DNA from 2 places in the Priestia megaterium genome. Region 2 is predicted to be linked to the other one. Evidence: predicted binding sites of a transcription regulator. Region 2 holds the regulator's gene; the other holds the start of a gene.
What was found. The regulator LexA, encoded in region 2, represses DNA repair genes until DNA is damaged. The targets are predictions, from matches to a motif close to CGAACATATGTTCG.
Positions count from the first base shown of each region.

Region 1: CEQ83_RS08935 (Y-family DNA polymerase) is a predicted target of LexA. The motif match lies at 1,616-1,629, and genes of this name have one in related genera.

Region 1 is NZ_CP023317.1:1,769,398-1,772,833, forward strand. Features, by position in the region: gene CEQ83_RS08920 (DUF4181 domain-containing protein) at 1-96, opposite strand, end outside; gene CEQ83_RS08925 (hypothetical protein) at 450-695, opposite strand; gene CEQ83_RS08930 (hypothetical protein) at 725-1,414, opposite strand; gene CEQ83_RS08935 (Y-family DNA polymerase) at 1,674-2,939, shown strand; gene CEQ83_RS08940 (YolD-like family protein) at 2,954-3,286, shown strand; gene CEQ83_RS08945 (SMI1/KNR4 family protein) at 3,407-3,436, shown strand, end outside.
Region 2 is NZ_CP023317.1:3,850,726-3,854,161, forward strand. Features, by position in the region: gene CEQ83_RS19745 (YneB family resolvase-like protein) at 36-704, opposite strand; gene yneA (cell division suppressor protein YneA) at 758-1,087, opposite strand; gene lexA (transcriptional repressor LexA) at 1,234-1,851, shown strand; gene CEQ83_RS19760 (magnesium transporter CorA family protein) at 2,061-3,436, shown strand, end outside.

The DNA.
Region 1 (3,436 bases), 2.1 Mb from region 2:
TGGATCGGTTTCTAAGTGCATCTTTTTTCTTAAGTATTTTTCGACATAACGAGCGATATAAAACGCTACTATAATAAAAATCAAAAATTTGTACATAAATACCTCCTAATATCCAATAATATCATTTTTTTCTATTTTAATTAAATTAATCCACTTGTTGTGGAATTAATCATATGATTTAAGGCAGGTTTTATTGAACAGTAAGAAGAGGCTTCACTTGTGAATGAAAACATAGTAGCAATTGAAAGTTATAAAATTGCGTTTTATAAAGATTTAAAATATATGTTACTGAGGAAGATGATGTAATGACGAAATAACTATGTAAAGAAAAGATGGAAAGTTAAAGAGCCCTTGTATACCAAGAGCTCATATTTTTGTATGGTTCCGATAATTAAACTTATGTGAACTAGAATATAATAAGAGGCCGGGACAAAGCCCAGCCTCTTAGATTATCTATATAAATTTTCTACAGGTTTACCTAAATTGTTTATATCCTGAGTAATATTTAAAATGATTAAATAATGATCTTGGCTTTTTCGTTTACCAAGAAAAACAACTTGGTGAACTTCAACTAAATCATTTTCATATTCTTTGTTAGTTTCACACATTTCATACAAAGTGCTACCAAACTCAGTATTATCCCAATTAGCTATATCAAGCTCTATAAAAACTTGGCTTTTTTTTACGTTAATCATTTGTTGTCTACCCCTTATCTATAGCACAATTAGAATGCTAGTGGAAATTGCGTACTCTTTGCAGAGTTGCTTTTATTTATTATAACTCTATGATCTCTTGTCGAAGTATCTGAGGTACTAATATTAGAATCAAAACGTTTAGCGTAAAAAACTTGAGTATTTCCTTTTTTATCAGTTTGTGACCATTTATTATCGTAATTATTCATAGTTTCTTCTCTTAATTTTTTGACATCAACATTGCGACCATATTGAGTATCATTAGGTGTAGATTTTTTCTTTGGATTATACTTATGCCTATCATATGCGTGCTCATTGATAAAGCTTGATTTGTTCATTCCACCATTTAATTTATATGGAACAGTGTTATTCTTTCCCTTTTTAGGTTTACCTCTTCTTTTTAAAGCTTCAAAAGTACTTGTCGAAGCATCAGATACAACAGCCGTAATAGCCCCACTTGTGTTTGTAGTCACTTGTAAATTGATATCGTAACTAACTCCATCTTCAAAAAAAGCAGTATATGTAACTTTGTTGATTGCATCGTTCTCTAAAATCCCTGCATTTTTAAGTTCATCTAATCCATATACTTCAATTTTTTCTTCCAAAACTAACTTCTGAAATTCATCATCGTTCCATTCATCTGCGTAAGATATACTGCTAAACGAAAATAGACCTAAAATCATTAATAAAAAGGCTTTAACTAAAATTCGATTCTTTACCACTTGATTTTCTCCCCTTTTTCATATTTTGTCAACAATGAGAAATTATACTATACAAAAACAGAAAATGTAACAAAAATATACATAAAAATAATAATTTGTTATTTTTATAGTTATATAGACCTTTCTGTAAGTTGATTAAAAAGAGATATATCATATTGCAGTAACAATAATCGGGAAAAATTTAGAATTTCCATTGAATAAAGAACGTTTGTTCGTATATAATAGAGAACAAACGTTCTTTATCTAAGGAGTTCTTTCAATGGATTATGCCCAGCTACCAAACAGAGTCATTATATGCATCGATATGAAGGCATTTTTCGCTTCAGTTTCTTCTGTCATACGGGGATTGAATCCGCTAAAAACAAAGCTTGCGGTAGTAGGAGATATCAAACGGTCTGGATCGGTTGTGTTAGCTGCCACACCCTTACTAAAGAAAGAAGGAATCAAAACGGGAAGCCGTCTTTTCGATATTCCTAAAAGAAAAGATATCCATGTCGTGAATCCATCTATGGAGAGGTATATCAAGGCTTCGAACTATATTTCTAGTTTGGTGTTACAGTATGTGGCTCCTGAAGACTTTCATGCGTACAGCATTGATGAGTTGTTTATTGATGCGACAACTTCTTTGCATTTATTCGCTAAAACACCAGAAGAATTAGCCTATAAAATCATCAACGAGATTTATCAAAAAACAAGGCTGACAGCTACTGCCGGAATCGGTCCCAATCTCTTACTGGCAAAAGTGAGCTTAGATCATGAGGCCAAGAATAGCCCAACAGGAGTTGCTTATTGGCGGTATGAGGATATTCCCTTTAAGCTGTGGTCCATTCATCCGATGAAGGATTTCTGGGGAATCTCGTCTGCTACGGAAAGACGCTTACAACGGTTAGGCATTCACACCATCAAAGAACTCGCTCTTTCTTCAAAGGAGATGTTACAAAAAGAATTTGGCATTCTGGGTGAAGAGTTGTATCAACATGCGAATGGGATTGATTACAGTCGCATTTCTGATGTGTACATTCCTAGCTCTCGTTCATTTGGAAAAAGTCAGATTCTATTCCATGATTATACAAACCGAAAAGAAGTGGAGTTATTGCTGTTAGAGCTATTGGACGATGTATGTTTTCGTTTACGCATGCATCAAGTAGTGGCTCAGACTGTTCATTTATCTATTGGTTACAGCAAACAAACAGGTGGAGGCTTCTCAAGACAAAAGAAAATGGGGAGAGCTTCGAATTTAAGCCAAGATATCTTTCCGTATTGTTTAACCATCTTACATACACATGATAGCGGAATGCCGATTCGTTCCATTGGGATTTCCTTGTCGAACACACGCATTCAAGAAGAAGAACAAATGAGCTTATTTGAGGATATTGATCAGCGGGAAAGAGCCTATGCACTTGCAAAAACGATCGATGACATTCGTCTTCGTTATGGAAAGAATAGCGTTCTACGGGCCTCAAGCTATCTCGATCATTCAACGGCTCGTTATCGAAACGGCCTTCTAGGAGGTCATAAAGCATAAAGGAGGAAGCTGCTATGCAGAACAGAGGAATGAAAAAATGGCGACCGTTCGCCACTATGCCAGAGCAATACAAAGGATTACAGGAAATTATAAAAAAACAAGCAGAAATACCACAACCTTTTTTAACAGAAGATCAAATGGAACAGATTAATTTCACTTTGATTGAAGCGCTTCATACACATAAAAAAGTGTACCTGACGTATTACAAGCATGGGCAGTGTATAACAGAAACAGGAGTTATTCAGTTTGTTGATTCTCTAGGAGGATTATTTGTTTTTATAGATGAGGGGGGTAACCAGGCGAATAAAATGAGGTTAAGCGAGCTAATTGATGTTCGTTTCATGTAGTAGAAAGTAATAAAACAGTTTATTTACATAAGATTCCCATACATAATTAGTATAAGCTTAAAAAGTACAGGATCATTTTCATAGATTCATTTAGTAATGTTATATAAGGAGGCCTTTAAAATGAAGCAGGTTTGGCATGAATTTGAACAG
Region 2 (3,436 bases):
TTACCGAACCGTTCCGGCAACATGTAGTCATCTTACTAAATCTCTTTCGTTTTATCAAGAGATTGAGCACTCTCTTGATACTCTTGATAGCGACGATGTACCGTTGCTTTTGAAATATTATAACCAAAACCTTTTAGCGTAACTGAAATTTCAGCAAAGGTTAAGCCGTTATGACGAAGGCGGACAATTTCTTCAATCGGCGCTTCTTTTTTTTCTCTTCCTGAGTTAACTCCTTGATTTTTTAAATTTTGCTGCGGACGATAACCGTTTTCTACGGCTCTTTTCATTCCTCTTTTAATTTTAGCGTTATGTAATTTCCGCTGATGCTCTTCCACTAAGCTAATAATATCTAACACCATCGAATCAGATTCTGAAAGCTGAAGCTGACCTTGATGACTAATCGTATAGATCGTAGCATTTTCTTTATGAAAAGCATGAAGAAGCGCAATTCGGGCATTTCCTCTGCCTAATCGCGTTTCGTCTTGAATGAGCAGCACAGATATTTTTTCTTCTTTCATTGTATGAAGAACATCCAATATACCCTCTCTGTCTACGTCATATCCGCTTGCTTTTTCCATTACGACTTTTTTTACGTTTAGATGGTGAAGATCAGCAAGCTTTTTTAATTCTTCTTGCTGGCGCTGTAAAGATGTTTCTTGGGTTTTTTTATCCGTACTTACACGGCAATAAATAATGGCGTCCACTTTTATCACGACCTTTTCGGCTTCTAACAATATTCAGGAACGGCCGTTACACACTACTGTTCAATTGCCACTTGATTATGTAACTCTTTTTTTAAAACAGGAATATATAATTTATCTCCAGGAGATAAAGACTGGGCAGTGTCTGAGTTTAGATCATTGACGTCTTCAACCCATTTGACAAATTCATTGGTGGTCAAATGATGGTGATTATGATACTTGTTGGACAAGTCCCAAAGCGTATCTCCTTTTGTAATAGTAACCGTTGAATATTTGTCTAAATCTACTTTATCCGCTCCTAAAACCAGCGTCAATACATATGTAAGTGCAGCGATAACTGCAAAAAAAATAGCGTAATGTTTCATAGAATGTAAGAATTGGTGCATATTATGATCCCCCTATCAGAATATATGTTCTTATTTTATTGAGAACATTTGTTTCTGTCAATGGAATTCTTCGAACTTATGTTTGTATATTGACACATCACGTGGTATAATTCACCTAAAGAATAGCTAAAATCGAGGTGAAAAATATGAAGCTATCAAAACGTCAACAAGACATACTAGATTTTATTAAGCACGAAGTAAAATTAAAAGGTTATCCGCCTTCTGTTCGTGAGATTGGGGAAGCGGTGGGATTAGCCTCTAGCTCCACTGTACACGGGCATTTAGCTCGTTTAGAAAGTAAAGGGTTAATTCGCAGAGATCCAACAAAACCAAGAGCAATCGAAGTTCTTCAACTAGACGAAGTAAACATCCCTAAAAGCAATGTCATTAATGTTCCTGTTATCGGTAAAGTAACAGCGGGTCTTCCTATAACAGCCGTTGAAAATGTGGAAGAATATTTCCCTCTTCCAGATAAATTCGTTTCTCCAGATGATCATGTATTTATGCTTGAAATTATGGGAGAAAGTATGATTGAAGCAGGTATTCTAGATGGCGATATGGTAATCGTACGTCAGCAGCAAACTGCTAATAACGGAGATATTGTGGTCGCTATGACCGAGGACAACGAAGCAACGGTAAAACGTTTCTTTAAAGAAGAAAATTTCGTTCGTTTACAGCCTGAAAATTCAACGATGGCGCCTATTATTCTTCGCCACGTAACGATTTTAGGAAAAGTCACTGGTGTATATCGCACGATTCACTAATCACACACTGTATGTAAAACCAACTAATCATGATGTTAGTTGGTTTTTTACGTTTGTTTTCTAAAAAAATTGGCATATTATAAATGATACGTCGAATCATTACAGGCAGGTAGAGCGGTTTTTATAAAGCCTGTTTTACCTTTTACTTTCTGTCTGCATTTTTTCGACTCTCAAAAAAAATACAACCGACTATAAGAAGGATGTAGTTTATGACCAATACACCAAGGAAAACAGAACCATTTCAAACTATTATGCCTACCAAAGCAATGAACATGTTTCTTTTTCCTTTTTCCTTTGATCGAAAAAATAAAGAGCAGCTTGTTCATGCACTAGAAGCAAATATGTTTGAGTTTTTTTCCATTCAAAACAAACATGTAGAAAAAGAATACTACGGAGAACAGTATTACGTATCTCATGATAGCTTGGATCAATATTTTCTTCCTTACATTGAATGTATTCTATTTCCTGATTCGTGCGAAAAAGAAGGCTTGCTTCGATTTTCAAAAAAAATAGACCATACCGTTACGCTACAAACTTCCTCCACCACCGTGTCTAGCAACGTGCTGTCTGTGGATGTTTTTTTATGTCCTTTTGAAATTGGCGTCATGACCATTCGCACTGAGATGAGTCATAATCATTACACCTATGATGACATTTTAGAATTCATGAATCATTTTCGTGTATTAGAACCGAAGCTTGCTGAAGAGCATGGATCCACCATTACCTATGAACATCATCGCTATAGCAAAGTACAGGATTATATTTTTTCACAGCTCGCGCCATTTTTGAACGAACACATCAAAAAAGAAGCGACGCGTGAACAGCACGTCGGGAGTCTTCCTTATTTTATCGATGAACGGATGTTTGTATTAAGTTATGTAACGGTAAATCAAGAGCAAGAGATTAACTCCACAACTTTATTTCGTACTGGGCAGCTAAATAGCTATACGCCTGACGGGAAACCGTTTATCTCTGCACACAACCATGAGTATATTAAAACGTATAATACCAAACACGTGTATTCCAGATGGGCTCCTGAAACCTATTACGTTATAACAGACCATGTGTTTTCGTGTATTTCTAAATCGACAGACTCTAAAACGGATCAGCTTTTGATGAATCATCTATTTGGCCAACATTACTATAATTTATTTTTGCATTTTTTCTATAAAATCGTGTTGCTAAAACTATCCTATGAGTATTCTCAGCTCACGTTTCATAAAAATTCAGAGGGCATCGAGCGACTAATTCGCTCTATTACTGTATTTTCAGGTAAATATTTATTTTTAGAAATTAGCTCTCGCACGGAAGGTCAAGAGTTTTCTGAGCTCTTTAAAAAAATCTTCCACATCAATTCTCTTTATCAAGAAGTCAAAGAAACCCTTGGTACTTTGTATCAAAATCAAGAGAAAATCGCGGCCAAGCGTCACAATTACTTATTATTAATTTTAACGATTTATACCGTTCTTTCCGGTATTTACGGAATGAATTTAGTTATTAGCAAGCTAAAGGGAAACATCAATTGGGATAGTATGAAGCAGTTTTCTATCTTTGAATATATCGCTTTAATAGTAGCTTTATCAGG